Regions from separate parts of the Pontibacter russatus genome, predicted to be linked through region 1. Evidence: riboswitches for the same ligand, from Rfam matches in the RefSeq annotation. Region 1 holds a riboswitch; each other region holds the start of a gene.

What was found. Region 1 has a riboswitch for S-adenosylmethionine ahead of GSQ62_RS18820 (O-acetylhomoserine aminocarboxypropyltransferase/cysteine synthase family protein). Riboswitches for the same ligand answer to the same signal wherever they lie in the genome.
Region 2: another riboswitch for S-adenosylmethionine. It lies ahead of GSQ62_RS04865 (nitrite/sulfite reductase); the one in region 1 lies ahead of GSQ62_RS18820 (O-acetylhomoserine aminocarboxypropyltransferase/cysteine synthase family protein).
Region 3: another riboswitch for S-adenosylmethionine. It lies ahead of GSQ62_RS04835 (phosphoadenylyl-sulfate reductase); the one in region 1 lies ahead of GSQ62_RS18820 (O-acetylhomoserine aminocarboxypropyltransferase/cysteine synthase family protein).

The regions. Positions count from the first base shown of each region.
Region 1 is NZ_CP047984.1:4,530,775-4,540,605, reverse strand. Features, by position in the region: gene metX (homoserine O-acetyltransferase MetX) at 1-117, opposite strand, end outside; gene GSQ62_RS18820 (O-acetylhomoserine aminocarboxypropyltransferase/cysteine synthase family protein) at 132-1,457, opposite strand; SAM riboswitch class I at 1,725-1,832, opposite strand; gene GSQ62_RS18815 (phosphoribosylaminoimidazolesuccinocarboxamide synthase) at 2,228-3,184, shown strand; gene GSQ62_RS18810 (STAS domain-containing protein) at 3,230-3,607, shown strand; gene GSQ62_RS18805 (ribonuclease Z) at 3,622-4,539, shown strand; gene GSQ62_RS18800 (hypothetical protein) at 4,529-4,927, opposite strand; gene GSQ62_RS18795 (queuosine precursor transporter) at 5,510-6,301, shown strand; gene GSQ62_RS18790 (EamA family transporter) at 6,378-7,286, shown strand; gene GSQ62_RS18785 (copper resistance protein NlpE) at 7,685-8,224, shown strand; gene trpS (tryptophan--tRNA ligase) at 8,303-9,277, shown strand; gene GSQ62_RS18775 (methylglyoxal synthase) at 9,369-9,737, opposite strand.
Region 2 is NZ_CP047984.1:1,174,247-1,184,077, forward strand. Features, by position in the region: gene GSQ62_RS21035 (TSUP family transporter) at 1-361, opposite strand, end outside; gene GSQ62_RS04865 (nitrite/sulfite reductase) at 611-2,743, opposite strand; SAM riboswitch class I at 3,178-3,279, opposite strand; gene GSQ62_RS04870 (hypothetical protein) at 3,814-4,104, opposite strand; gene GSQ62_RS04875 (hypothetical protein) at 4,237-4,434, opposite strand; gene mug (G/U mismatch-specific DNA glycosylase) at 4,427-4,984, opposite strand; gene GSQ62_RS04885 (EboA domain-containing protein) at 5,251-6,168, shown strand; gene GSQ62_RS04890 (TatD family hydrolase) at 6,256-7,200, shown strand; gene eboC (UbiA-like protein EboC) at 7,200-8,108, shown strand; gene GSQ62_RS04900 (3-dehydroquinate synthase) at 8,295-9,476, shown strand; gene eboE (metabolite traffic protein EboE) at 9,533-9,831, shown strand, end outside.
Region 3 is NZ_CP047984.1:1,161,544-1,171,374, forward strand. Features, by position in the region: gene GSQ62_RS04795 (hypothetical protein) at 1-749, shown strand, start outside; gene GSQ62_RS04800 (CDGSH iron-sulfur domain-containing protein) at 958-1,182, shown strand; gene GSQ62_RS04805 (putative signal transducing protein) at 1,203-1,646, shown strand; gene GSQ62_RS04810 (acyl-CoA-binding protein) at 1,705-1,962, opposite strand; gene GSQ62_RS04815 (S9 family peptidase) at 2,102-4,309, shown strand; gene GSQ62_RS04825 (transposase) at 4,694-4,972, opposite strand; gene GSQ62_RS04830 (hypothetical protein) at 5,137-5,856, shown strand; SAM riboswitch class I at 6,001-6,103, shown strand; gene GSQ62_RS04835 (phosphoadenylyl-sulfate reductase) at 6,444-7,163, shown strand; gene cysD (sulfate adenylyltransferase subunit CysD) at 7,256-8,164, shown strand; gene GSQ62_RS04845 (sulfate adenylyltransferase subunit 1) at 8,166-9,443, shown strand; gene GSQ62_RS04850 (OsmC family protein) at 9,557-9,831, opposite strand, start outside.

The sequences.
Region 1 (9,831 bases):
GTCGCGCTGCTCGTTCAGGGTGCCGTAGGTGGTATAGGCAAGCTGGAAACCAGGCAGCGCCGCGCCGGTCTCCAGCCTGAAGGTATCGTTATAATGAAAAACGTGATGTGATGGCATGCTTGCGAATTGAATTATAATGCCGCCTTTGGCTGCGACTCACGCACCCTGGAAAAGGCCTGCTCAAAATCTGCCTTGATGTCGTCGATGTGCTCAATGCCGAGAGATACGCGCAGTTGCGTGGGCTCCACCCCTGCGTTCAGTTGCTCGGCGTCCGAAAGTTGCTGGTGTGTGGTGGAGGCCGGGTGAATGATCAGCGTCTTCGCATCGCCTACGTTGGCCAGGTGGCTCACCAGTTCGAGGCTGTTCACAAAAGTCTCCGCCTGCTGCTTCTCTCCTTTCAGCGTGAAAGACAGCACCCCGCCGAAACCGCGCTTCAGGTATTTCTTCGCCAGTTGGTGGTACTCGCTGCGCTCCAGGCCGGGGTAGTTCACTGCCTCCACCTGCTCGTGCTGCTCCAGCCATCTGGCCAGTTCCATGGCGTTCTCTACGGTTCTTTCCACGCGCAGCGAGAGTGTCTCCAGGCCCTGCAGCAGCAGGAAGGAATTGAACGGACTGAGCGCCGGGCCGAAATCGCGTAGGCCCTCTACACGGGCGCGGATAGCAAAGGCAATGTTGCCGAAGGGGCCGTCTGCCCCGAACACCTCCCAGAAATTCAGGCCGTGGTAGCCCTCAGAAGGCTCCGAAAACTGCGGAAACTTGCCGTTGCCCCAGTTAAAGTTGCCCCCATCCACAATCACGCCACCGATGCTAGTGCCGTGGCCGCCAATCCATTTTGTAGCGGCCTCCACCACCACGTTCGCGCCATGCTCAATCGGGCGGAAAAGGTAGCCGCCCGCGCCAAAGGTGTTGTCCACCACCAGCGGAAGGCCGTGCTTCTTCGCCAGCGCCGCCAGCGCCTCAAAATCCGGAACGTTGAAGCGCGGGTTGCCAATCGTTTCGGTATAGATGGCCTTGGTGTTTTCGTCAATCAACTTCTCATAGTCCTCGGCCTTGTCAGTTGCGGCGAAGCGGGCCTCGATGCCCAGCCGCTTGAAGGACACCTTGAACTGGTTGTAGGTGCCGCCATACAGGTAGCTGTTGGTGATAAAATTATCCCCGGCCGCCAGTATGTTAGTGAGCGCGAGGAACTGGGCCGCCATGCCGGAAGCCACCGCCACTGCTGCCACGCCCCCCTCCAGGGCCGCCATGCGCTTCTCAAACACATCCGTTGTGGGGTTCATGATGCGGGTATAGATATTGCCGAATTCTTTGAGGGCGAACAGGTTGGCCCCGTGCTCCGCGTTTTTGAAAGCGTAAGAAGTGGTCTGGTAAATCGGCACGGCGCGTGACTGCGTGGTTGGGTCAACTTCCTGGCCGGCGTGTATTTGTAAAGTTTCGAAGTGCAGTGTTTTTGACATGGCTGTTCAGTTTATGGATTTGAATGTTGGTTTAGAAAGCGGTTTTCGCCAAAGCTCATGGATGGCGGGCCAAAGCCAGCGGGTGACGGAGGGAGGCGGCAGTTGCCCGGCTTGTCAGCAGATGCAACAACACCACATGCCGCACAGGGGCGTGCGTATCATGGCGGCACCGGCAGAAGCAAAGCCAGTGCTTCGTGCCGGTGTTTCCGCTGGCGAAAAAAATAAACTGTGCTGTGTAGGCTTGGTCCCCTTATTCATGTTCGTATCAATTTATATCCTTCCGGGTGTTCCGGAATCAGGAATTAGCACCTTAACTTCGGTAGTTAGGTTGCTAGAGTTTCCCAGAGCCTGTCTCTCCACTCTTCTTTATAAATCAAATTCCCGAAGGGATGCTTGACTTGATGTTACAATGATAAAGCGCGAAAAAAGCAAATCCAAATAAAAACAGCGTTTTTTGTATCTGCTGCACTTTCTTTCTCGTCGTAGGGCCTTCTGCCGCTTTCGTTGCCGGGGCCGCAGCTGAACCCCGGGGTTCAGCTGCGGCTATTAAAGGTGTTGCAACATATATAGGCACATACCTCAAGCTACTTGCATTAATACTAATGATAGCTTCTATAGTATAAAACCTGATGCATCCGGCCACAGTATAATCCAACATGAAACGGAACCCATATCCCCCTTGCCACATCCTGCCCCGCAACAAGACTCTGAAATATTTCCAGGCCTCCAAAATATAGTTAACTTTGCCCGTCTACTACGACACCGACTAAATGGAGGCCATTAAAGAAACCAATTTCTCGTTTGCCGGTCAAACCGGCTTTTACAGGGGTAAAGTTCGCGACGTCTACTTTTTCGATGACAAGCTGGCTATTGTAGCAACCGACCGCATCTCGGCGTTTGATGTGGTGCTGCCGCGCGCCATCCCTTACAAGGGGCAGGTGCTGAACCAGATAGCCAGCCTGAACCTGAGAGCCACTTCCGATATTGTGCCCAATTGGGTGCTCTCGACGCCGGACCCGAACGTGACGGTTGGCTACAGGTGTGAGCCCTACAAAGTGGAGATGGTCATCAGGGGCTACCTGGCAGGGCATGCCTGGCGCGAGTACAGGGCTGGCAGGCGAAGCATATGCGGCGTGGCGCTGCCCGAGGGCCTGCGCGAGAACGACAAGCTGCCCGCGCCCATCCTGACGCCCACCACCAAAGCCGGTGAAGGACACGATGAGGATATTACGCGGGATGAGATTATGGCCAAAGGACTTGTATCGGAGCAGGAATATAGTATCTTAGAGCAATATACGCGAGCGTTATATGCCCGCGGCACGGAACTTGCAGCACAGCACGGACTGATTCTGGTTGATACAAAATACGAGTTTGGCAGCCATGACGGTAAAATTTACCTGATCGACGAAATCCATACCCCCGACTCCTCCCGTTACTTCTACAGCGAAGGCTACGAGGAACGGCAGGAGAAGGGGGAGCCGCAAAGGCAGCTGTCGAAAGAGTTTGTGCGGCAGTGGCTGATCGAGAACGGCTTTCAGGGCCAGGAGGGCCAGACGGTGCCGGAAATGACGGATGCCATCGTGGCTGGTATCTCAGAGCGCTACATCGAGCTGTATGAGGTTTTCACAGGCCGGAAGTTTGTGAAAAGCAGCTACGAAAACGTGCTTAACCGGATAGAGGAGCACATTCGAAACAATAATTTTAGCACCGAAAATAGAGAATATTAAAGTACTTTTTGGTACATTCGCATCTAAATGTTTACTGGTAGATCTATGAAGTATACGATTGATAAGAAGGAAAACTATACAATTATCACGATTGACGAGAAGAAGCTGGACACTTCCATTGCGCCGGATTTGAAGTCTGAGTTCGTGAAGTTGAATGCCGAAGGGATCACCAACCTGATTCTTGACCTGAGCAACGTAAAATACACCGATTCTTCAGGCCTGAGCTCCATTCTGATCGCCAACCGCCTGTGCAACTCCTCCAGCGGGCTGCTGATTCTGACCGGCCTGCAGGACCATGTGATGAAGCTGATCACAATATCAAAGCTGGAGTCTGTGCTGAATATCCTGCCAACGGTAGAAGAGGCCATTGACCGCGTGTTTCTGCATGAGATTGAGCAGGACCTGACCAACAAAGAAGACTAAGGAAGCCGCCCGCTGTGGATTTCGAACTCAGGATACTGGGCAGTTCGTCGGCCACACCCTCGGCAAACAGACACCATACCGCGCAGGTTCTATCCATTGACAACCAGTACCATTTGATAGATTGCGGTGAAGGAACGCAGATGCAGCTGATGCAATACAAGATAAAGCATCAGCGCATCTGCAATATTTATATCAGCCACCTCCATGGCGACCACTACTTCGGCCTGCCCGGCTTGCTCTCCACCATGCATCTGCAGGGCCGCCACACGCCCCTGCACCTCTTCGGCCCTCCCGGCCTTTCCGAGATTTTAACCCTGCAGTTCAAATACGCCGGCACCAACCTCTGCTTCCCGCTAGTTTTCCATGAGCTGGAGACGACCGCGCACAAAAAGATTTTCGAGAACAAACAGCTGACGGTACACACCCTGCCCATGGAGCACCGCGTGCCCTGCTGTGGCTTCCTCTTCCGGGAGAAGCAGAAGTCGCGCCCGCTCATCAAGGAGAAACTGCCGTCCTTCCTCACGCCGCCACAGCTCGTGCGCCTGAAGTGGGGCGAGGACATTGCCGACGACCTCGGCCATATACTGGTTTATAACAAGGACGTGACCATGGAGCCGAAACGCAGCCGCAGCTACGCCTACTGCTCCGACAGCCGCTATAAGCCCGCGCTGCTCCCCTACCTCCACCAGGTAGACCTGCTCTACCACGAGGCTACCTTCGCCGACGACCTCCGGGAGCGGGCCACATATACCTTCCACAGCACGGCCCGGCAGGCCGCCGAACTCGCCGCCGCCGCCGGGGTGCGCCACCTGCTCATCGGCCACTTCTCGGTGCGCTACAAAGACCTGACGCCCCTGTTGGCTGAGGCGCGGGAGGTGTTCCCCCGCACCGATCTGGCGACGGAAGGGAGCATTTTCGGTATTATAGCGTAGCTGTGTGCCTGTGTGCCGGGTTTATATCCACGCTGTGGTAGGGCGTGCCGGCCTCCGATACCTTCGCCAGCGAAAATGCACCGATGGCCATCACCAGGTCCCGTACTGCCACATCCAGGTATTGTCCGCTGATGAGCAGGTTGACGGCAATGCCCGCCAGCCACACCGCCACGATATAGCCTCCTATCCGCGGCCACACAAACACAATAATCCCGGCGATGATCTCGATCGCCCCCACGATCAGCATAAAGGTGTGGGGCTCAAAGGGCAGCATGTCGGCAACGGCGGGCGCCAGGTACCTGTCCCAGTCGGTGAGCAGGTGCGTGAACTTGTCTAAGCCCGCTACAACAGGCACAACCCCGTACGTGAGCCTTAAAATTTCCCTCACACTGTGAAGTGCGTGGTTTTCAGTTGTAGCATCCATATCAATCCTCCTTATTTAGATTGGTTAATTTTCTCTTGTTAGATGCTGTTTTTCAGGAGACGTTACAGATTTCCGTAATTTTCTGGGGCGACATGCTTCAAAGAGCCATATATGGCACCGGATCTCATGGAACCAGAACAGGTTCAGCAGCGGCAAACTGGGCGCTGAGATAAGAGCTTTTGGAAACCCTGATGCGGAACTGCCCAAAGAAGAGAATAGATCCCTGACGCAGAACGCCTGCCTGAAAGTGTACAGGCAACTGTACCGGTGCGCTGCCCGCATATTCTATATACAATGTACCTGTGCCAGGCTAATACAAGAGAAATTTGAGCGCCTGATAGGAAAGGTGATGCAGGCTTTGCCTAAGACAATCCGCATCCTTGAATTGCCATCCGATATATAGCTGCAGTTGCGATCAGAGGGGGCAGCACCAGCATTTGCCTGCATACAATTTGCCACGGGCCGTATCATCAAACCTTTTTGGTGATTTATGCTTAATTTTAGCCCGCCCGGATTACCGGAAATCCGGCTGCATCTCATAAAATTATGCCACACCCAACATCTGCTTTACATAAGAAACGCACTACCTTGTTTCTGGTGCTCAGCGGCATCTTTGTCGCCAATGCCCTGCTGGCCGAGCTGATTGGGGTGAAGATATTCTCGGGGGAGGCGCTGCTCGGGCTGCCGGGCGCGCAGATACCCGTGCTGGGAGGCGCCCGGCTGGATTTTAACCTAACGGCCGGTGTGATTATATGGCCTGTCGTGTTCATCACCACCGACATCATCAACGATTACTTTGGCAAGGCCGGGGTAAAGAAGGTGAGCGTGCTGACGGTGTTCCTTATCCTATATGCCTTCCTGGTGATCAGCATCGTGACGGGCCTGCCGCCCGCGCCCTTCTGGCTGGACGTGAACAGCGTGGATGCGGAGGGTAACCCTTTCAACATCAACTTTGCCTTTAACAGTGTGTACCGCCAGGGGCTCGGCATCATCGTCGGCTCTGTGGCGGCTTTCCTGCTTTCGCAGTTCCTCGACGCCACCATCTTTCACTGGCTGCGCCGCTTTACCGGCAGCCGGAAGATATGGCTCCGCGCCACAGGCTCCACCCTGGTGTCGCAGTTAGTGGACAGCTTTGTGGTGCTGTACGTGGCGTTCTTCCTCTTCGGCAACTGGCCCATGCAGCAGGTGCTTTCCGTGGCCCTGATAAACTATATATACAAATTCTGCATCGCCATCCTGCTCACCCCGCTCCTGTACCTGGCGCATTACCTGATAGACAAGTACCTGGGGGAGCAGGAGGCGGAGCAACTGGTGGAAGAAGCCAGTGTCGAGGGATAGGTTTCAGCCTCAGCCATATAGGCCCCGCCTATATGGCTGAGGCTTTTGTTAGACTCAAATTCAGAAAAGACAATCAATGATCAGAGGAATCGTTCTGGTTTTTCTTGGCGCGTGCAGTTTTGGCATTCTCTCTACCTTCGTAAAACTGGCCTATGAAGAAGGTTTTACCGTAGGCGATGTCACGGGCGCGCAGGTGTTTTTCGGACTGGTGGTGCTCTGGGCGGTTGTGTTGTTGCGGCAGCTGTTCGGCGGCCCGGGCAAGCGCACGACGCTCCGGGGAAAGCTTAAACTGGTAGCCATGGGCACCAGCTCGGGGCTGGTGAGCATTTTCTACTACAAATGCGTGCAGGCAGTGCCGGCTTCAATCGCCATCCTGCTGCTGATGCAGTTCACGTGGATGAGCCTGGCGCTGGAGGCTATCGCCAGCCGCAGATTCCCGCCGCTGCTGCAGGTGGGCACCGTGGCGCTGGTGCTGCTGGGCACGGCCATGGCAGGGCGCCTGTTTTCCGGCAGCATCCCCGACTTTGATTTGATGGGAATCATATATGGCTTGCTGGCCGGTTTCTTCTATTCCATATTCCTTATGGTGAACGGCAAGGCCGGAAATGACATGCACCCCACCACCAAGAGTGCGCTGATACTGACCGGCGCCTGTCTGCTTATTTTTACTGTTTTCCCGCCTGAGTTTCTGGTGAACGGGGCTCTGGCGGATGGACTCTTCAAATGGGGGCTTGTGCTGTCGCTCTTTGGTACCATCATACCGCCGCTGTTTTACGCATATGGCACTCCAAAGGCGGGCCTGGGCCTGAGTGCCATCCTGAGTGCCGCAGAGCTACCCGTGGCCGTGCTGATGTCGAGCGTGGTGCTACACGAGGAGGTATGGGCGGTGCAGTGGCTGGGCGTGGCGCTCATTGTCGGGGCCATCGCCCTGTCCAACATCAACTCGCTTCGCCAGAGCCGCCGCAAAAAAGCCATGTCCGCCTGACTACGTTTATGGCCGCCGTTCCGACCGGAAAAGTATACATTGACAGCGTCCGGTAATTGCCCGCAGCGGTAACAGCCGCACCTGTTCACGGTGCCGCGCTTCCCGGTACATCTCTCCCACTCCTCCCAAACCATACACATCCAGCAAGCAAAATGCCACCGCCACCCGCGCGTATGCTACACCTCTGCTCTATCCTGGCAAGGCGGGCAGACGTCTCTCCGCAGGATATATAGCACAATAAATCACAACAAACTTTAGTTAAATAACAGGCGAACCGCACCTCTTTCACTACAAGAAAGATTGCAGCCAGTCTCTATGTTTGTCAGATGCAGCGTCTTGCGTGGCAGATAAAGCCGGTATATATCCCGGCATGGTTTAATCAGATAAAAAACCTCTATATGAAAACGATTCTCGCCTTACTCATCCTATTCTCAATAACTTTCGGCCTGCAGCAGGCACAGGCACAGTCGAGCTACGAAGCGTGGCGCGCAGCAGCCAAAGAAAGAAAAGCTCCCGCTAAAACTGGCAAAGCAGCCAAAGCAAAGGCGGGTGCGAAGGCAGCGGCCCCAAAGGCGGCCATGGCTGCGCCTGCCGGAACCTTTGTGGGCACCGTCCCCTGCGCCGATTGCCAGGGCATCAACACCGAGTTGACATTAAAAAGCGGCGAGAGAAGCACCAGCGGCTCCTTCACCATGAAGCAGACATACCTCGGAAAGCCAGCCAGCAAGAATGTGGTGACGAATTCGGGCAGGTGGTTTCTGGCCAAGGGCAACAAGCAGAACCCGGATGCGGTCGTGCTGCAGCTCATCCCGGCGGAAGACAACATGGAACTGCTGTACTTCCTGCAGGTGAGCGACTCCGAGATAAAGCTGCTTGACCGGCAGCAGCAAGAGATTAAGAGCAAGCACAACTACTCGCTCAAGAAGCGCCAGCGCTGATAGCAGAATTGGGGCAGGTTTGGTGGGCGTGTTTCCGGCATTTTGCGTTACTTTGCAGCCGAAACTATTATCCAGACTATGGCACGCTATCTTACCGGAATCCAGAGCACGGGGCGCCCGCACCTGGGCAATTTGCTGGGGGCCATCGTCCCTGCTGTGGAGCTGTCCAAGGCCTCTGAGGAGGCCTCCCTGTACTTCATTGCCGATATGCACTCTTTAACCACTGTGCGCGATGCGCAGGTGCTGCGGCACAACACCTACTCCGTGGCCGCGGCGTGGCTGGCCTTCGGATTCGACACAGACAAGCACATCTTCTACCGCCAGTCGGACGTGCCGATGGTGACAGAACTGACGTGGTACCTCAACTGCTTCGCTCCCTTCCCGATGCTGGCTAACGCACACTCGTTCAAGGACAAGTCATCCAGAAGGGGGCTTTCCGAGGTAAACGCGGGGCTGTTCACCTATCCGGTGCTGATGGCCGCCGACATCCTGCTGTATGAGGCCAATTTTGTGCCGGTAGGCAAAGACCAGGTACAGCACCTGGAGATCACGCGCGACATCGCCAGCGCCTTTAACCACGCCTACGGCGAAACCTTCGTGCTGCCGGAGGCACGCGTGGACGAGACGGTGATGACGGTGCCGGGCATCAACGGGGAAAAGATGAGCAAGTCGTACGGCAACATCATCGATATTTTTGAGGCCGACAAGCCGCTGCGCAAAACCATCATGAGCATCGTGACGGACAGCACCCCGCTGGAGGAGCCGAAGGAAACGGAGAATGACACCGTGTTCAAACTCTACAGCCTGCTGGCCTCGCCGGAAGAGATTGAGATCATGCGCGGCAACTATATGGCGGGCGGCTACGGCTACGGCCACGCCAAGCAGGCCCTCTACGAATTGATTATCCGCAAGTACGCCAAAGAGCGCGAGCTGTTCAGCTACTATATGAACAACCTGCCGGAGATAGACAAGAAGCTGCTGGAGGGCGCCGAAAAAGCCAAGGCCATCGGTGGTCCCGTCTTGCAGCGCGTGCGACAGAAAATAGGGTACTAAGGCAGGTCATATATAAACACAGCGGCGGCAACTGCATGTGCAGTTGCCGCCGCTGTTGTTAGCCTAAGCCACATATAAGCCTGTTCAATATTTACCGCTCCAGCACAATCAGGTCGGCGGAGGCGCGGTTCAGCGCAATGGGAATATTGTTGAGCACTGCCGTGCGGATCAGCGTCTGGATGTCGTGCTCGTGCCCGTGCGGCGTTTCGACATCTATGAAGAAGATGATTTTGTGTACCTCTCCCTGCAGGATGCGCGCCGCCAGCAGGATGTCGCCCCCTGCCGGGCCGTGGCCGAAAGGCTGCACGTTCAGGTCCAGCAGGTCGTTGATGAGCCGGGAGGTGTTGGTGGTGCCGATGAGATTATGCCCCTCCAGCGCCTTATGGTTTTCCTTCACCCAGTTCAGCAGGTCTGTTTTTTTGTTGTTATGCGCAACTAACGCAATAGTTGTCATGGTCATAGTTTTAGGTTATGATGTGCGAATGCATCGGAGACTTCCTGAAAGCCTCCTGCTAAATTAGCATAATATGCCCGAACATATATACTGGTTCATA
Region 2 (9,831 bases), 1.6 Mb from region 1:
TCTTGCGCGATTTCGCCAGGTCCCGGATAGTCACGTTCAGCACATGATCGTCCGTCGCCACCAGCACAATGTCACGATCCGCCAGGTCCTCTTCCCGGAATTCCCGCTTCTCGAGCCTCACCAGCGGGTGGCGGCTGGCCAGTTCTTCAATTTCGGGCAATATGGCCGGGGCAACCAGCAGCACCTGCGCCTGCGGGCTGTTAGCCAGGATGGCCGAGAGTTTCTCGAGCCCTACGTTGCCCCCTCCCACTACCAGCGTCTGCAGTTGCTCCAGTTTCAGGAAAACGGGGAACAGCGGGTTGATAACCGGCTGCACCGTAGCCGGGGGAGAGTCTTGTATTGTATTCTGCGAACTGCTCATGTATCTCGTATGTCGTCCTTTGTGAGGTAGGTGCTACGCGTTTATCGGTTCCTGCACCTGTTTCTGGCTGCTGGCCCTGCCGCACCTGCCCTACCCACGATGGCCTTTAGGACCGCTTCGGCGGCAGCATCATTTCTTACCGCCTGCTATATATCTTACCTTCCTGATGCCATCTTCAGTCAATTTTGAGCAACTGAATACTGAATAATTGAATTCAGATATCAGTATTCAGTTATTCAAAATTCCTGCCTACGCCCCACGCTCTACCGGCTTTGGCGAAGGCATTTGCCGCTGCTGCTGGCGGTAGCTGGAGGCCTGCTGCAGAAACAGCAGCGCCTGGCCTATATACTCGCGGGCGAATGCCTCCGACGGCTCATGCTGGTTTAGCTGGAGCACCGTCTCTTTAAAGCTGGGCTCAAAGGCAAACGTGCCTTCCGCCACATAATTTGCGTCAAAATCATCGATGATGCCGATCTGGGTATTTCCCTTCAGGCCCTTATCGAGCAGCAGCGCCTTAGCCGTGCTCACAAACGAACCGTAGCCGTAGTAGATGGCATCGGCAAAACGCTTGCCCTCCAGGGCCTCGGCGGCCCACTCCAGTTTCTCATCAGACTCATACAGCAGGGTGACCACGAGGTCAATCATCACACCCGCGCACTCTCCCACGCCGATGGCCGTCGAGTACTCCTCCTGGTGGCCCCAGTCGATAAAGTCGTCCGGCGTCAGGTTGGTCAGGTCGGCCAGCGGCTTCAGCAGCTGGTAGAAATAGTTTTTGCCCTGCCGGTCGTAGTAGTCGTTGAAGCGCTCGTTGTCCTCTTTGTTCGCGTAGTAGTCGTTGATCACGTAGCGCAGCGCGTCCGTTGCCTTTTTGCTGGGCACCTTGATGATTTTGTCTGATGCCCGGCCCACGCCGTTCCCGACGGTGCCGCCGCCCAGCAGCACCTGCAGCGCTGGCAACACGTTTTTGCCGCTCTTCAGCGACGAGCCATGGAAGCCGATGTTGCTGATGCCGTGCTGTCCGCAGGAGTTCATGCAGCCGCTTATCTTAATTTTGATGTCGGTGTTGAAGATCAGCTCCGGGTACTCCCCGATGATGATGTCTTCCAGCACTTTGGCAAAATTGGTGCTGTTGGAAATACCCAGGTTACAGGTGTCGGTGCCGGGGCAGGTGGTAACGTCGGCCACGCTGTCGAAGCCCGGCTCCGCCAGGTTCAGGGCCTCCAGTTGCGCAAAGAAGTAGGGCAGCGCCTCCTGCTTCACATACTTCAGCAGCAGCCCCTGGTTCTGGGTTACGCGTATCTCGTCGCCGGCAAAGTCGCGCACCAACGGAGCCAGTATTCTGGCTGTGTCGGAGCTGATGTCGCCGGTCGGCACTTTTATATAGATGCCAAAGTAGCCCTCCTGCTTCTGGGCGAAGACGTTGGTTTTGAGCCAGGCGTCATACTTTTCCGTGTTCTCAATGATATAATCCGGGATGGCTTTCGGGGCCGGGAGCGCAGGCGTGAAGTCCACGGTTTCATCCACCTCAAAGCTGTGTACTTTCAGCGCCCTGGTCTCTTCCTTTATCAGGCGCATCACCTCGTCCAGCCCTATCTTGCTGATCACATACTTGAACCTGGCCTTGTTGCGGTTGCTTCGCTCGCCATAGCGGTCAAATACCCGGATCACACTCTCAATCACCGGAATCACCTGGTTGGCGGGCAGGAACTCGTACATCGGCTGCGCCAGCATGGGCTGTGCCCCCAGGCCGCCCCCGATCACCACTTTAAAGCCGCGCACCAGTTTTCCGTTCACCTCCTGCACTTTAGGTATAAAGCCCAGGTCGTGGATATAGCTCATGGCGGTGTCGCGGTCGCTGGAAGAGAAGGTAATCTTGAATTTGCGGCCCATCTCCTGGCAAATCGGGTTACGCAGGAAGTAGCGGAAGGTGGCATCGGCGTAAGGCGACACATCAAAAGGCTCATTCGGGTCGATGCCCGCCTCCGGCGACGCCGTCACGTTGCGCACGGTGTTGCCGCAGGCCTCCCGGATGGTAATGTCCTCCTCATCCAGTCGGGTCCAGAGCTCGGGAGTCCTGTCCAGGCTCACAAAGTGAAGCTGTATGTCCTGGCGCGTGGTCAGGTGCAGGTTGCCGGTAGAGTACTCATCCGAGATGCCGGCTATATGCAGAAGCTGTTTTGTGGTGACCCGGCCAAAAGGCAGCTTGATGCGGATCATCTGCACCCCCAACTGGCGCTGGCCATATATACCGCGCGCCAGGCGCAGGCTCTTGAACTTGTCTTCCTGCATCTTGCCGGTGCGGTACATGCGGATTTTCTTCTCCAGCTCAATGATATCCTTCTCAACTATCGGGTTCTCTATTTCGGATCTAAAGGTTTGCATACAAAAGTATTTTAGTGGATGAGCCGGTCAAGGCTTCTGCTCGGGTTGCTATTTAAATTATGAGGGTCCAGAAGTGCCTGCCGCAAAGCACACAGAGGCAGCCATATAGGCAGGGGCATTCAACAACAGCCACAAGTGCCGCGCCGCGCACCGTCGGGCAAAAGGCCGGAGGCTTTGTTATATATGATAAAGGAGACAATGGTAGATGTCATAAACTTGTGGCTGCGCCGCTTCCTGTGTTGTTAAAAAATGGGCGGGTGATGCGTTCCCCTGCTTCCTGCGGCATGCCTGTGCCGGCACGGGCGGGCGTCACTTTAGTTAGAAGGATGAACGGCAGCAACAACAGCACATCACAGGCAGCGATGCGGCAAGATTGTCAGGATGAGGAAAGCGGGTGAATGGGAAAGTGCCTGATGTTTTGTTCATGGTTCTCTAATTTATATTTCCCCTTTGTCGGGCAGGATGTGGCACCTTTCCGTTAGGATGGTTGCCAGAGGTTCTAAGAGCCTGTTCTCTCGCCTCTTCGTCTATAAATTTATTGCGGGTAGCAATAGTATTCTTCACAAAAGTAAAAAATAAATCTCACTTGTATATCAAATTGATAAAAATCCGGAGATTATTTTCGTTCCTCCCGTTTCAGCCCCTATGGCTGCACAGCCATAGGGGCGTTACAGGCGGTGATTGGCCGGACAGCGGCCTACGTCTCAGCGGCCTGAATTTCAGGTTTATCAACAAAATCGGCGGCTTTTTGTTCCATCGCTCCCCGCCCGCCAGGCTATATATGGCGCCGTCACCGCCCAAACAACTTTCTCTGTCAGTTGTACCTTGCCAGCCACACAAGATTATATATGGAAAAGCAGTGTCTTGATAAATTCCGGCGGCGGCCACGCCCCTACCTCATATGAACAGCACACTCGCGTCAACAACGTTCAACGTGATGCCGGCACACCTTCGTAAACATCTCTACGCTGCAAATGCACAAAGGCCCTCCCCGTATACGGGGAGGGCCTTTGCTGATATATAAACAGTCTCTGCTTGCCCTGCAGCGCGCAGCTGTTTCAGTGTAAGGTTTAAGCCATTGCTTCGGAGCCTTTCTCAAGCTGCCTGTAGACTCTCTTCGTTTTCACGTGAACGGAGAACCAGGAGTAATTGCTCTTCAGCAGCTCGAAGTTCGTTCCTTCCACCACGCCGTTCATTCCTTTTTTGGAAAGAGCGTCTGCCAGCACATCATCCTGAATCACGAAAGAATCAATCACCAGTCCCCCATTCACAAAAGAGCAGGCAAGCCCTTGCTGGTCAGCTTTGTAGAGTAAAGTTTTGCTTTTGTTGAGTCCCTTCTCGATTCTTTCTAATTCCTTCATAGCAGTCTTTAAAAATTTTAGTGGTTATATAAAGGAGACAAGGCAGAAAGCAGTATAGTTCAACTGGTTAACGTATAATTGCAATAGTATTTCAAATCTGTGTATAGAGTATTATTTTAAGGGTGAATGTAATTATAATGTATATACAGTTAAATCTTCTATACCCTTACCCCTAATTTCATGATCCATATTCTCATATAAAATAAGCTGTTCTGCCCATATACAGGGCAACTGCCACGCCCCCTCAGCAGCCTGCTCCGCAGAAAAGGTTTGGTTATGAGCATAATCCGCAGCAGTGGCTTTTAGTTTTACTGCTTTTAGTCTAATCACACTTCAGCGCCAGTCTGAATGCCTCGTATGCCCTGGCAAGTGCAGCGGGCGGGTAGTGGGCGTTCAGGCCACTTGGGTTTGGTAGCACCCACAGTTCCGTCTCTCCGATTCTTTCCGGCTGCAGCCCCAGCACTGCCCCGCGCAACCCAAAGGCGGTGCGGTACGCCGTAATCCCCAGCACCGCCAGGGCTTGTGGCTGATAAAGTAACACCTTCTGCCGGAGCAGTTCCCCTCCCTCCCGCAGTTCTGCCGGGCTCAGTTCTGCCGCCGCCGCCGTGGCCCGCGCCGCGAAGTTGGTGACGCCATACCCGTAGGTGAGCAGTTCGCCCTGCTCGTGTGGCTGGAAAAGGCGCGGCGTGAAGCCGGCCCGGTACAGGGTGGGCCAGAAGCGGTTGCCGGGGCGGGCGAAATGATAGCCGGTGGCCGCGCTGTAGAGGCCGGGATTAATGCCGCAGAAGAGCACTTGCAGGTGTGGGGCCAGCACGTCCGGCAACGACTTTCCGGCGGCGGCTAATATTTCCTCTCCTGTAGGTTTATATATATGCATCATTCTTTTTATCTTTACCTGTGGGTGCTTGTTGCAACAGCATAGGGGTATTGTAGGAGGCCGCGTCGCCTGCCTGCCCCGCCGCATGGCACCCTTTTATTCAATGTTTAAACTTTCTACCTAGTCCGCAGCAGCGGGATCAGGCTGGTTACCGGTTTGCCGGGCCCTGGCGCAGCGCAGTACGGATGCCGTTGGGGCGGCTGCCAGCAGCCTATATACCGAAAACACCTGTACCTTAGTTTGTTGTTTACCTTAAACCAGATCATACCGTGTACCAGGCAGACATCTCCGCAACCAAAGCATTTCTGAAAGGCATCTTCGAGCGCAGCACCACGCCGCAAGGCCGTGCATGGCTCACGCAGAAAACCGAACTGGTAAGCTCCGGGTCCGCAAAGGAGAAAGACTTTTACCTCGCCTTCAGCGCCGCGCCGCGCTTCGTGGGCAAAGAGCACCTGCAGTTGACAGAAGCTGATCTAGCGCAGGCCGATGCCCTGCGGGCAGGCTTCAACCCCAGCCGCTGGACCGCCGACCAGGCAGCCCGCACGCTGCTGCTGCTCTCGCTACCCGCGCAGGACGCCGACGCCTTTGTGAAGCAGGTCGAGACGCTTTTCGGAACGGCGGATATGGGCGAGCAGGTGGCGCTGTATGGCAGCCTGCCCCTGCTGCCTTACCCGGAGCGATTCAGCAAAAGGGCCTCGGAGGGCGTGCGCACCAACATTGGTGACGTGTACGAGGCCGTGGCCCTGGATAACCCCTTCCCCTCTGAGTATATGGAGGAAGACGCCTGGAACCAGCTCGTGCTCAAGACGCTGTTTGTGGGCAAGCCGCTCTACCGCATCCATGGCCTTGACCAGCGCAGCAACTCCGAGCTCACCCGCATGCTCTCCGACTACGCGCACGAGCGCTGGGCCGCCGGCCGGCCAGTGTCGCCGGAACTGTGGCGCACCGTAGGCCCTTTTATAGACGAGCACACCATCCACGACATCCAAAGGCTTTTTTCGCAGCCCGACGAGCTGGAGCGCGAGGCCGCTGCGCTGGCCTGCGCCCAGAGCAGCTTCGGACCGGCCCGGGAACTGCTGAACAGCCACCCAGACCTGAAGCAGCAGGTGGAAAGCGGCGAGTTGAACTGGGGCTACATCGGCCGCAACGCCACGATGCAGGAGCCCTACAAGGTTGACAGAACCTAAACGAACCGGAATCCCATCGGCCGCCGGACTGATATAGAAGGCTAAATCAAAAGTAATCCATACGCTCACATCCGTTATAAAACATATATGAATACGCAAAACCTGATGCTCATAGACCCGCACATCCACATGACCTCCCGCACCACCGACGACTACGAGCGCATGCGGAAAGCGGGCATTGTGGCCATTATAGAGCCCGCCTTCTGGCTGGGCCAGCCGCGCACCGATGTTGGCTCCTTTAAAGACTACTACAGCAGCCTGGTGGGTTGGGAGCGCTTCCGGGCGAGCCAGTTCGGCATCAAACATTACTGCACCATCGGCCTGAACTCCAAAGAGGCGAACAACGAGGCACTGGCGGAGCAGGTGATGGAACTGCTGCCCCTGTTTATATATAAGGAAGGCGTGGTGGGCGTCGGTGAGATTGGCTACGATGACCAGACGCCGACCGAGGACAAATACTACCGCCTGCAACTGGAACTGGCCAAGGAAACAAACATGCCCGTGCAGATACACACGCCGCACCGCGACAAGAAATCCGGCACTATCCGCAGCATGGAGGTGAGCCTGGAGCACGGCATTGCCCCAGACATGGTGATTGTGGACCACAACAACGAGGAGACGGTGAAAGATGTGCTGGACAGAGGCTTCTGGGCGGCCTTCACCATCTACCCGAACTCCAAAATGGGCAACGAGCGCATGGTGGAGGTAGTGAAGCAGTACGGCACGGAGCGCATCATGGTCAACAGCGCCGCCGACTGGGGCATCAGCGACCCGCTCTCGGTGCCGAAAACGGCTGCCCTGATGCTGGAGCGCGGCATATCGCTGGAGGATGTGCGCAAAGTGTGCTACCAGAATGCGCTGGACGCCTTCGGCAAGAGCGGCCAGATGCACGAGTCCGACTGGCTCACGCCTGCCACCGTGGACCAGCGCGAGAAATTCTCCGGCAGTACGGTGCTGCGGGGCGGTCAGACGCCTGTAGTGGGCGAACTGGAGAATGACGAGGGCGAGTTCGGATCAAAATTCATACGGTAATGTCGCGACTCGGGGCTTACCTGCGGCTCATGCGCCCGGCCAACATTATTACCGCCATCGCCGATATCATGATGGGTTTTGCGGCCTCCGGCATGTTGCTCTCGCGCCCGTTCTGGGAAATTAACCTAACCGGCGAGACGCTGGAGCCGCTGGGCTGGCTGGTGCTCTCCACCATCGGGCTGTACGGCGGCGGCGTGGTGTTCAACGATGTATTCGACGCGGAGCTTGACCGGGTGGAGCGCCCGGAGCGGCCCATCCCGAGCGGAAAAGCCACCGTGGGCGGAGCCACCGCCGTGGGCGCGCTGCTGCTGGCGGGTGGGGTGCTGGCGGCCTGGCAGGTGTCGCTGCTAAGCGCTGCGCTGGCGCTGGCCGTAGCCTTACTGGCCCTGCTCTACGACTGGAAAGGCAAGCACCACAACCTGCTGGGTCCGGTCAACATGGGCTCCTGCCGTGGCGGCAACCTGCTGCTGGGCATGAGCGCCGTGCCGGCAGCCGTAGAGGAGCTGTGGTTCATCGCCCTGATCCCAATCTTATATATCGCCGCCATCACCATGATAAGCCGCGGCGAGGTGCATGGCGGCAACATCGCCGCTTTGAGGGGAGCCGTGCTGATGTACGCGCTTGTGCTGGGAGGCATCATCAGCCTGTCGCTGCTGCCGCAGTTCACTTTCAGATATAGCCTGCCGTTTCTGCTGCTGTTCGCGTTCTTCATCTTCCCGCCCCTGCTCCGGGCCATGCCCACCAAAGAGCCGAAGCTCATCATCAAAGCCGTAAAGGCGGGCATACTGGCCCTGATTGTGATGAATGCGAGCATGGCCGCAGGCTTCGCAGGGTGGCAATACGGCCTGCTGGTGCTGCTGCTGCTGCCGGTTTCCACCTATATAGCCCGCAAATTTGCCGTCACCTGAGAATTGTTATGCCGTGCGCATTGTTATAGCTATATTACAGGTTGATGATTAGAAGGAAGGCGGCCTGTGGCGCGGCGCTTGTGGAGTAAACCGCCTCCGGAACAGCATCATTTATATAAAGCTCAGCCCTTCGCCTCTGAGACAGTGGGCTGGCTTAGAAAGAGACATACCGATTTACTATCATATATGGAGCCAATAGAGCAATCGTTTGCAGTGAAATTCAGGTACGGCGTGTACTTTACCCAAGGGCTTTTTGACCCGGAGAATACTGTGTTAACGGATGTGCTGCAGCAGGACAAGGGCACAGGCCCGCGCAAAGTGTTTTTTGTGATTGACCGCGGCGTCGCGGTTGCCCACCCGCACCTGACCCAGGCGATCAAGAGCTACGCCGCGAAGCATTCGGACATCATCAGGCTACTGGCTGACCCGCTGGTGATAACGGGCGGCGAGGAGGTGAAGAACAGCATTCCGTTGCTGCAGCAACTGCTGGAGGCGGTGAATACCCACCGCATCGACCGCCACGCCTACTTCATCGCCATCGGCGGCGGCGCGGTGCTGGACATGGCGGGCTTTGCCGCCGCCATCGCGCACCGGGGCATCCGCCATATCCGCATCCCCACCACCGTGCTGGCGCAGGACGACTCTGCGGTGGGCGTGAAGAACAGCTTCAACTTTTTCGGAAAGAAGAACTTCCTGGGCACCTTTGTGCCGCCCTTTGCCGTCATCAACGACAGCGATTTCCTGCTGACCCTCGACGACCGCGACTGGCGCGCCGGCATCTCCGAAGCCATCAAGGTAGCCCTGATCAAAGACGCTGCTTTTTACAACCAGATAAAGCAGGACGCCGCCAAGCTGGCGCTACGCGACCTGCCCGCCATGCAACGGCTCATCCACCGCTGCGCCGAAATGCACGTGCAGCACATCGGTGGCGCCGATCCGTTTGAGTCAGGTTCCTCCCGCCCGCTTGACTTCGGGCACTGGGCGGCGCACAAACTGGAGCAACTCACCCACTACAGCCTGCGCCACGGCGAGGCCGTCGCCATCGGGATGGCCCTGGATGTCACTTATTCGATGCTGGACGGAAGGCTGACGGAGGCGGAATGCGAGGACGTGCTGGAACTGCTGGAGGAACTGGGCTTTGATCTATATGTTCCGGCGCTGTCGCAGACGGAGCCCGGCTCTGAACAGCTGAGCGTCATCAAGGGATTGCAGGAGTTCCGGGAGCACCTGGGCGGGCAGCTCACCATCATGCTGCTGAACAGGATTGGCGAGGGCGTGGAAGTACACCATATAGAGGAACCGCTGGTGTTGCAGGCCGTAAACCTGCTAAAGAAACGCCACCAGCACCAGCCGGCCGCCAACCTCTAAGGCAGTCGGGCAGGTTACTGCCCGACTGCCGTTCTCTTACCTAAACCAACTCAAACATGTATCTGGACACAGGGCACCATCTCTCCTACTGCACCAACATCCACCCCGGCGAAACATGGGCCGAGGTCTTCCAGCAGCTCAAAACATATCTCCCGCCTCTCAAACAGAAGCTATCGCCTGAGCGGCCTTTCGGTATCGGCCTGCGCCTCTCGAACCTGGCCAGCGAGGAGTTGCTGCAGGGGAACCAGTTGCAGGAGTTCAGGCAGTGGCTGCAGGAGCAGGATTTATATGTCTTCACGATGAACGGCTTTCCCTACGGCGGCTTCCACCACCAGGCCGTGAAAGACGACGTGCA
Region 3 (9,831 bases), 1.6 Mb from region 1:
TAAGCTCCTGCGAGAAAAATGAGCAGGAATCTGTAAATCCGGAGTTTACCCAAGGCGTGATATCCCATATCCTGGCCGACTCCGCGGAAGTGACCTCGTATGTGTTTTCCGGCAAGAACCTGAGCCAGTTAAACCACTACGACAAAAAAACGGGCGAACTCGAAACCTTTGAGAAATACGAGCGCGACGGAAGCGGCAAATTGCTGAAGACCACCACGCACGCCGCCGGCAGCCACGCGCTGCTCTCGGAGCAGGTGTATACCTACAACGACAAAGGGCTGCTCGCCAAAACAGACATGACCTACTACAATGCCGGCAATCTGGAGTACACCGCCTATGCCACGTATGAATACGACGAGGAGAAGCATCTGAAGAAGAAGTCGCTTTTTGAGGTGAACGACAAGAAGGAGGCCAGGCAGAAATCCTATACCACCTATGCCCTGCTGCCGAACGGCAACTACGCCGAGGAGAAGCAGTACGTGGTAGACGGGAAGGGCGAGGCCAGCCTTTTCTCCACCACCACCTACTCCTACGACTCAAACCAGAACCCCTTCTACGCATTTGCGGAGCCGGGCAGCGCCAGCAGCCCCAATAACCTGGTGGCCTCGAAGGCGCTGGTACACAACAGCAATAAAACTTATGCGTACGCCTACACCTATACCTACGATGAGCGCGGTCTCCCGCTGACGCAGACGGTAACCAAGCCCGGCGGCAAGAGCCAGGCCTACAGCTACCTCTACAGCAACTAAGTAAAGTTGATATATAGATTTCCCTTACCGGCTCCGGGCTCTGCCCGGGGCCGGTTTTGTTTTATTCCCTCCAACTGCCGTGCGTTTCACCAGTTGTCCGCCTATTTCGCTATATTTGTAGCCCCGGCGGCAATCCTATATAGACAAAACCGCAAGCTGGCTTCGTCTGTCTGCTGGCATGATAACCTACATATAACAAACATTAAAGATGGCTAAAACTAAAATAACGGTAAACAACAACGGCTCGCTACGGGTAGAGGGCGAGTTTGAGATAGTAGACAAGAACGGCAACGTATATGGCCTGGGCGGCCGGGAGTTGGTATCCATCTGCCGCTGCGGGCGCTCCCAGAACAAGCCTTTCTGCGACGGCTCCCACAAGGGGCATTTTGAGCACGAGGCTGTTGCCTTCGACCTTCCGCCAAAGAAGCAATAGCACTTTAACGCACCACCCGCATGGCCGATCGCTTCGTCACCATCGCCACTTTCAACGAGGTAACAGAGGCCTACATCCTGAAAGGCCGCCTGGAGGCAGAGGGCATCCTTTGCTTTCTGGGCGATGAGCACATTGTGGGGGCACAGCCGTTTTATTCGGTGGCCGTGGGCGGCGTAAAGCTGAAGGTGACCGCCCAGGATGAGGAAGAGGCGCGCGCCATACTGGCCAGGATACAGGGCGGCACCTCGGAGTTCCTGTACACCGACGACCTGGAGCTGGCCCCGCCGCTGCAGGAGCACGTTCCCGCCCGGGTTTGTCCGGTCTGCGGCTCCGACAACGTCGGCGAGGAGAAATACAACAAAACGGTTTTCTCCCTCAGCTACCTCCTGCTGGGTTTCCCGGTGCCCTTCTTCAGCCGGAAATTTATCTGCTACAACTGCGGCAATCACTGGAAAGGGAAGTAAGCAGGAAGAATTGTCGAAATCTATTGGCTATATATGCCCGGGTGGCAGCGGCCATACCCTACTTTCCCGACAGGTCATTCACCAGTTGCACATAGGCCGTCCGGGCCTCTTCGCTGCTTTTCCCCTCCTGCCCCTTCCAGGCGTCCCATTTGGCGATGCTCTTAAAGTCGAAACCGCCGGGCCGGGGCGTGTTCACGTCGCCGTCGGTGGCCTGCTTGTAGAGGCCGTACAGTTGCAGCAGCACATCGTTGCTTGGCCGCGCTGCCAGGGCCTTTGATCTTTCCACCGCTTCTTCGAATTCTGCCTGTGTCGCCATACGTTATATATACTTGTAGCGTGATGCGTCAAATTAAGAAATATCGGGCTGCTTGCAGCATATTTATCCCTTAATATTCGCTATTTTTAACGGCTCTGTTCTGACCTTTGCGCCTATATAAACCAGCACAACGATAAATATGAAAAACTTTATGACGAAAGCTGCTGCCCCGGCCCTGCTACTCTCCGCTTGCGTGGCCTTTATGCCCGGTTGCACCTCCAGCAACACCGGCAGTGGCAGCAGCGCCGCTACTGTCGCGGCTGATACGGCGGTAATAGCCGAGGCCCCTACCACGCAGCTGCCGCAACCGCCCGTTGCCAAAAAATTACCCAAGGAACTCACCACCCACGGCGAAACGCGCATCGACAACTATTACTGGATGAACCAGCGCGAGGACCCGGAGGTGATCGCTTACCTGAACGCAGAGAACGCCTACACGCAGCAACGATTGGCCGGCACCGAGGAACTGCAGGAGAAGCTGTTCAACGAGATTGTGGGCCGCATCAAGCAGGACGATGCCACGGTGCCGTTCAAGGACGATGGCTACTGGTACTACGTGCGTTACGAGGAGGGCAAGGAGTACCCTATATACGCCCGCAAAAAAGGCACGCTGGAGGCGCCCGAGGAGGTGATGGTGAACGCGAACGAGCGTGCCGAGGGCCTTAGCTACTATGCCGCCGCCGGCATGGATGTGAGCCCCAATAACCAGTTGCTGGCCTTCGGCGAAGACACCGTGAGCCGCCGCAAATACAACATCCGCTTCAAAGACCTGAAGACAGGCAAGCTGCTGCCCGACGCCATTCCCAACACCACCGGCAGCGCCGTGTGGGGCAACGACAACAAAACCGTGTTCTACACCATGAAGGACCCGGCGCTGCGCTCTTTCAAAATCTTCAAGCACACGCTGGGCACGCCTGCCGCCCAGGACAAGGAGGTATACCACGAGGCAGACGAGACCTTCAGCACCTATGTCTACAAAACCAAATCCGACGACTATATCATCATCGGCAGCGGCAGCACGCTCTCGAACGAGTATCGTTTTCTGGACGCGGACAAGCCGAACGGCGTGTTTAAGGTGATACAGCCCCGCGAGCGCGGCCTGGAGTACAGCGTGGACCACTTCGGCGATAAGTTTTATATCGTCACGAACAAGGACGGTGCGACTAACTTCAAGCTGATGCAGACACCGGTAAGCAAGCCGGGCAAAGCCAACTGGAAGGAAGTGGTGCCGCACCGCGAGAACGTGCTGCTGGAGGGCATCGAGATTTTCAGGGATTACCTGGCCCTGCAGGAGCGCAAAGACGGCCTCTCCCAAATCAGGGTGAAGAAGTGGAACGACCCGAAAACGGATTATTATATAGACTTCGATGAGGAGGCTTACACCGCCTACATCAGCACCAATCCCGACTTCGACAGCAAAGAGTTGCGCTTTGAGTACAGCTCCCTCACCACACCAAGCTCAACCTACGATTATAACATGGAGACGAAGGAGCGCGAGCTGCTGAAGCGCCAGGAGGTGGTAGGCGATTTCGACCCGGAGAACTATGAGGCAAAGCGCATTTTCGCCACTGCCGACGACGGCACCAAAATCCCGGTGTCGCTGGTGTACCGCAAGGGGCTTGAGCTGAACGGGCAGAACCCGACGCTGCTATATGGCTACGGCTCATACGGCAACAGCATGAACCCCGGCTTCAGCTCGGTGCGCCTCAGCCTGCTGGACAGGGGCTTTGTGTATGCCATCGCCCATATACGCGGGGGCCAGGAAATGGGCCGCCAGTGGTACGAGAACGGCAAGCTGCTGAAGAAAAAGAACACTTTCACCGACTTTATTGACGTCGCGGAGTACCTGATTGAGCAGCGGTACACCAATCCCGACAAGCTGTTTGCCCAGGGCGGCAGCGCCGGTGGTTTGCTGATGGGCGCCGTGGTGAACATGCGCCCCGAGCTGTTCAAAGGCGTGCTGGCGGCCGTGCCGTTCGTGGATGTGGTGACGACGATGCTCGACACCAGCATTCCACTGACGACAGGCGAGTTTGACGAGTGGGGCAACCCCGCCGAAAAGCAGTACTACGACTACATGCTGTCTTACTCACCCTATGACAACGTGGAAGCCAAGGCTTATCCGAACATGCTCGTCACCACCGGCCTCCACGATTCGCAGGTGCAGTACTGGGAACCCGCCAAATGGGTGGCCAAGCTCCGCGAGATGAAGACGGACGACAACATGCTGCTGCTGCACACCAACATGGAGGCCGGGCACGGCGGCGCCTCCGGCCGCTTCGAGCGCTACAAAGAGACAGCCCTGCAATACGCATTCCTCCTGAACCTGCTGGAGCAGAACCAGTAAGTTGGATTGCTGGTTGCTGATTGTTAATTGTTTTTACTTTTAAAAGAAGAAGCGGGCCTTACAGCCCGCTTCTTCTTTTTTGTGATGTCTGGCGCTCAAGTATCCGGCTTCAGAGTCAGCCTGTAAGTAAACCTATTTTAAAACGTTCACATACAACAGGTGTATCTGAGAGGCTGTTGTAAAACCTACTAAAGCCTTTTAATAAGTATTGTAATCATGGCAATATAGCTCATGCTTTGGTAGTTCACTCTGTTTTTCTCATAGTCCTTACCAGGCACCTGGCATGTAGCATCCAGGCGAGGGTTCTCTCCACCACCCACCTTCGCGGCAGCACTTTGAAGCCTTTCGCACCGTCTGTGCGCAGCACCACCTGCCAGCACCAGCCTATGCTGTGCAGCCTGATTTGACGCGCGCCTTCTCGCCCAGAAAAGCATTGATCGCCTCCCAACTGCCGTCCTTGCTCCACTGGCTGAAGTAGCCATAGACCGTTTGCCAGCGGGGAAAGTCATGCGGCAAGCTGCGCCAGCTGCAGCCGTTTTCACCATATAGAATATAGCGTTCAATGCTTCTGTTAAATCCGCAGGGGGGCCGGCCGCCCCGCTTGCTGGGGGTTTTTACAACTGGGAGGGCCTGTTTGAATCTCTCCCAGCCCTTCTTACTCATGTCGCTTGGATATCTGCCCCCTTTTTCTTTCTTTTAGTTGGTGATCACCTAGGTTTTGAATAGTTGGTCGTTCAACTTTCCTAACCAAAGTGAGAACTTTATTTATTCACCCCATTTAGGTTCTGAAACAGTTTCTTAGAAAAAATCTATTAAGTTGGAGGCTTATGAAAACCCTACCTATCAACTGGCTTACAGAGGGGCTCATCGATTTTGAGTACAAAAAGTACATGCTGCTGGCCTACCTCAAAGCCGCCAAAACCGAGTTCGGCCAGCGCCGCCTCTACCCCGTCTTGTCGGACCTGATCATGCACTACCGCCACCTGCTGCAGGTGAAGGAGCACAAGCAACTGGTCTACGAGACGTTCCCCAAGCGCATCAGCCGCGCCGATTTCGAAAAGCTGGAGCTGGTGTACCAGAAGATTGTGGAAGACGACGAAACGATGCAGCAGATCGAGGAGATTATCGCGTACGCCGCGCCGCGCTTCAACCAGACGGTGGCGTCTGGGCAGGAACTGTATGATTTTGTGGAGCGCCACCTCGAAATCAGCCCCGTCGGCATCACGCCCATGTACCACGACGAAGGCTATCTGTTCCTGGATGCTTTCCCGGGCAAGGAAACGCATGTTTATATATACCGCATGACCGTTTTTGAGAACGCGTACGAAAAGTACAGGGGCATAAACACACAGCTGCTGCAGACAGTGCGCCGCGGGCTGGCCCAGACGCACGAAAACCTGAAGGGGCAGCTGCTGCGCGAACGGCAGGCGCTGCCAAACCCCGCCACCTTTGCCGTGGTGTCTCGGATACCGGTGCCCCTGGAGCACTCGCTGCTGCCCATCGCCAAGCGTTCGCTGGTGAAGTACGTGGCCCGGCTGTCCGCCTGACGGCTGCCAAAGCCGGGGCGGCGCCTTCGGTTTTGCTGCCCCGGTTAATTTATTTTCGCTTACATAGTAGGCAGTTGAACAAAAAAAGCCTTAAATTTGTACTTCAATTACGAATTGACTAATAATTGACCTGAGCGTCAGTAAAATTTATATAGAAGAGGCGAGAGAATAGGCTCCAAGACCCTCTGGCAACCACCCGTTTGGGAAGGTGCCAAGTCCTATCCCGCGGGGCGGGAGCATATAAATTTAAGATATAATGCAAACTACAGCTTACACATCGCCTTTTGTTTCCGGTAGCCACCTTGCTGCCACCCTTCCTGCCTCGGCATATTTCCGCAACACCCCTGCTTTTTACTGTTGTTGCTGCTGTATGCAGTGCTGCTAACTTGCCGGATCTGTTGCCTCAGATGCAACCCCTCAGTACTTTTGCGCCGCAAGGTGTTCCTTTTTCCCATGCTGTTTCGGTTATTCATCAGGCAACGCCGCCCTTTGGCTTAATTTGCACGGGCGAGCAACGGAACTGGTTATACCACAGGGATATAGGCAAGGCATATATACGAACACCCACTAAGATTTAATATTTCAACATGAGTCAGATATCAGCTTTAGAAACCAAGATGCCGGCCCTGCTCGGCCTGCTGGAGGGCAAAAGCATAGAAGAGAGCCTCGCCATACTGGCCGCCCAGTTTCCGGGGCAGATCGCTTTCTCCTCCAGCCTCGGCATCGAGGATCAGCTCATCACGCATTATATATTCGAGAACAACCTGCCGATCCGCGTTTTCTCACTGGACACCGGCCGCCTCTTCAACGAAACCTACAACCTGCTGCACAAAACCAACGAGCACTACGGCAAAAAGATAGAGGTCTTTTTCCCGCAGCACGAGGCCGTGGAGCAGATGGTGACAGAGAAAGGCACGCTCAGCTTTTACGCTTCGGTGGAGAACCGCAAGCAGTGCTGCTATATCCGGAAGGTGGAGCCGCTGAAGCGCGCGCTGCAGGGTGTGCAACTCTGGATTACCGGCATCAGGGCCGAGCAGTCCGACGCCCGCCACGACCTGCAGCTGCTGGAGTGGGACCCGGGTTTCCAGATGATCAAGTACAACCCGCTCCTGACCTGGTCTTTCGACGCCGTGCGTGAGGCCGTGCGCCAGCTCCATATCCCCTACAACCCGCTGCACGACAAAGGCTTTGTGAGCATCGGCTGCGCCCCCTGCACCCGCGCCATCGCCGAGGGTGAGGACTTCCGGGCAGGACGCTGGTGGTGGGAGAGCGACTCCAAGAAAGAGTGCGGGCTGCACGCACGTTAATTAAAAGGCTAAATGGTTTGATTGTTAAATGGTTGGAAGCATATACCTGAATTTTCAACAATTTAACAATACAGCAATTGAACAATTAAAATATGACGAAGAGATATTTAGATTACCTCGACCAGCTGGAGGCGGAAGCCATCCATATCATGCGCGAGGTAGCGGGCCAGTTCCAGAAACCGGCTCTCCTGTTTTCAGGCGGCAAAGACTCCATCACGCTGGTGCGTCTGGCCGAGAAGGCTTTCCGGCCGGGCAAGTTCCCGTTCCCGCTGGTACACATCGACACGGGCCACAACTTCCCGGAGGCCATCCGGTACCGCGACGAGCTGGCGGAGAGGCTGGGCGAGAAACTGATTGTGCGCCACGTAGAGGACACCATCAAAAAGCAGAACCTCACGGAGCCGGTGGGCCGCTATGCCAGCCGCAACGGCCTGCAGACCTATACCCTGCTGGAGACCATCGAGGAATTCGGGTTTGACGCCTGTATCGGCGGGGCCCGCCGCGACGAGGAGAAGGCCCGCGCCAAGGAGCGCATCTTCTCGGTACGCGACGAGTTCGGCCAGTGGGACCCGAAGCGCCAGCGCCCCGAGCTCTGGAACATCTACAACGGCCGTATCAGCCTGGGTGAGAACGTGCGCGCCTTCCCGATCAGCAACTGGACGGAGTTGGACGTGTGGAACTACATCAAGCGTGAGGAAATCACCCTGCCCAACATCTACTTCACGCATGAGCGCGATTGCCTGATCCGCGACGGCAAGCTGATGGCCTGGTCGGACTTTATTTACCGCGAGCCGGAAGACGAGGTGGTGAAGCGCCAGGTGCGTTTCCGCACTGTAGGGGATATGACCTGTACTGCCGCCGTGGAGTCCATCGCCTTCGACATCGACTCGGTGATCGCTGAAATCATAGAATCAAAAATAAGCGAGCGCGGCGCTACCCGCATTGACGACAAACTGTCGGAAACCGCCATGGAGGACCGAAAAAAAGGAGGATACTTTTAAGATGGATATATTACGATTTATTACCGCAGGCAGCGTGGACGACGGAAAAAGCACCCTCATCGGCCGCTTGCTGTACGACACCAAGCAGATATACATAGACCAACTGGAGGCAATTGAAAGCTCCGGCAGGGTAAACGAGGACGGCGAGGTAGACCTGTCGCTGCTGACGGACGGCCTGAAGGCGGAGCGTGAGCAGGGCATCACTATCGACGTGGCCTACAAGTATTTCAACACGCCGCGCCGCAAGTTTATCATCGCCGATGCGCCGGGCCATATCCAGTATACCCGCAACATGGTGACGGGTGCCTCTAACTCCAACCTGGCCATTATACTGGTAGACGCGCGCCATGGCGTGCAGGAGCAGACGCGCCGCCACTCCATCATCTCTTCTTTGCTGGGCATTCCGCACCTGGTTATCTGCATCAACAAAATGGACCTGGTTGGTTTTGATGAAAACGTATATAACCAGATTGTAGAGGACTACCGGAAGTTCTCCAAGAAGCTGACATCCAAAGACATCACGTTTATTCCGGTGAGCGCCCTGAAAGGCGACAACATCGTGGACCGATCCGCGGCCATGCCGTGGTACAACGGCCCGAGCCTGTTGGAGCATCTGGAGCAGGTGCCTGTGTCGCAGGACTTTAACCTGGACGATTCCCGTTTCCCGGTGCAGTACGTGATACGCCCGCACACACACGAGCACCACGACTACCGGGGCTATGCCGGCAAGGTAATCAGCGGCATCTACCGCAAAGGCGATAAGGTGATCGTGCTGCCATCGGGCCAGACATCTACTGTCAAGTCGGTGGAACTGGGCGGCAAGGTGTTAGAGGAAGCATTTGCGCCGCAGTCGGTGGTGCTGCAACTGGAGGATGACGTGGACATCAGCCGCGGCGACGTGATTGTGAAGCAGGAAGAGGAACTGGACGTGACGAAGGAGTTTGAGGCGCTGGTTTGCTGGATGGACGCAAAGGCGCTGAAGCCGGGCGCTAAGCTGCTGCTTCGCCACAACGCCACCGAAACGCGCGCCGTTATCCGGCAGATACAGTACAAGGTGGATGTAAACACCCTTGACCGCATCGAGGACGTGGACCAGGTGCAGTTAAATGACGTTTGCCGTGTGCAGGTGCGCACCGCCACACCCCTGCTGGTGGACCCGTACCTGAAGAACCGCTCCAACGGCGGCTTTATCCTGGTAGATGAAACTTCCTACACCACGGTGGGGGCTGGCATGGTAGCTACGGTGTCGCATGAGAGTGAGCTCAATTACATGATTTAAAGCATAGACACTGAGAGGTCTTAGACCAACCATATATAAAAGAGGCCGCTGCGGGTAATCCTGCAGCGGCCTCTTTTATATATGCCTGAATAGATTTATATATAGCTGGCTCCTCAGCCTGCCACCACTTCAAAGCTGTGCGTGATGGTGGCGGTTTTATATAGAATGGCGGCTACTGAGCAGTACTTGTCCATCGAGAGGCTGACTGCTTTTCCTACCCGCTCTTCTTCCAGCGGGCCTCTCAGCGTAAAATGCACATGAATCTCTTTGAACAGGGAGGGCACCGCCCCGGCCTCCCGCACTGCCGTTACTTTAATGCGGAACGAATCGATTTGCTGGCGCTGCTTCTTGAGTATCTGGATGATGTCGATGGCGCTGCAACCGCCGA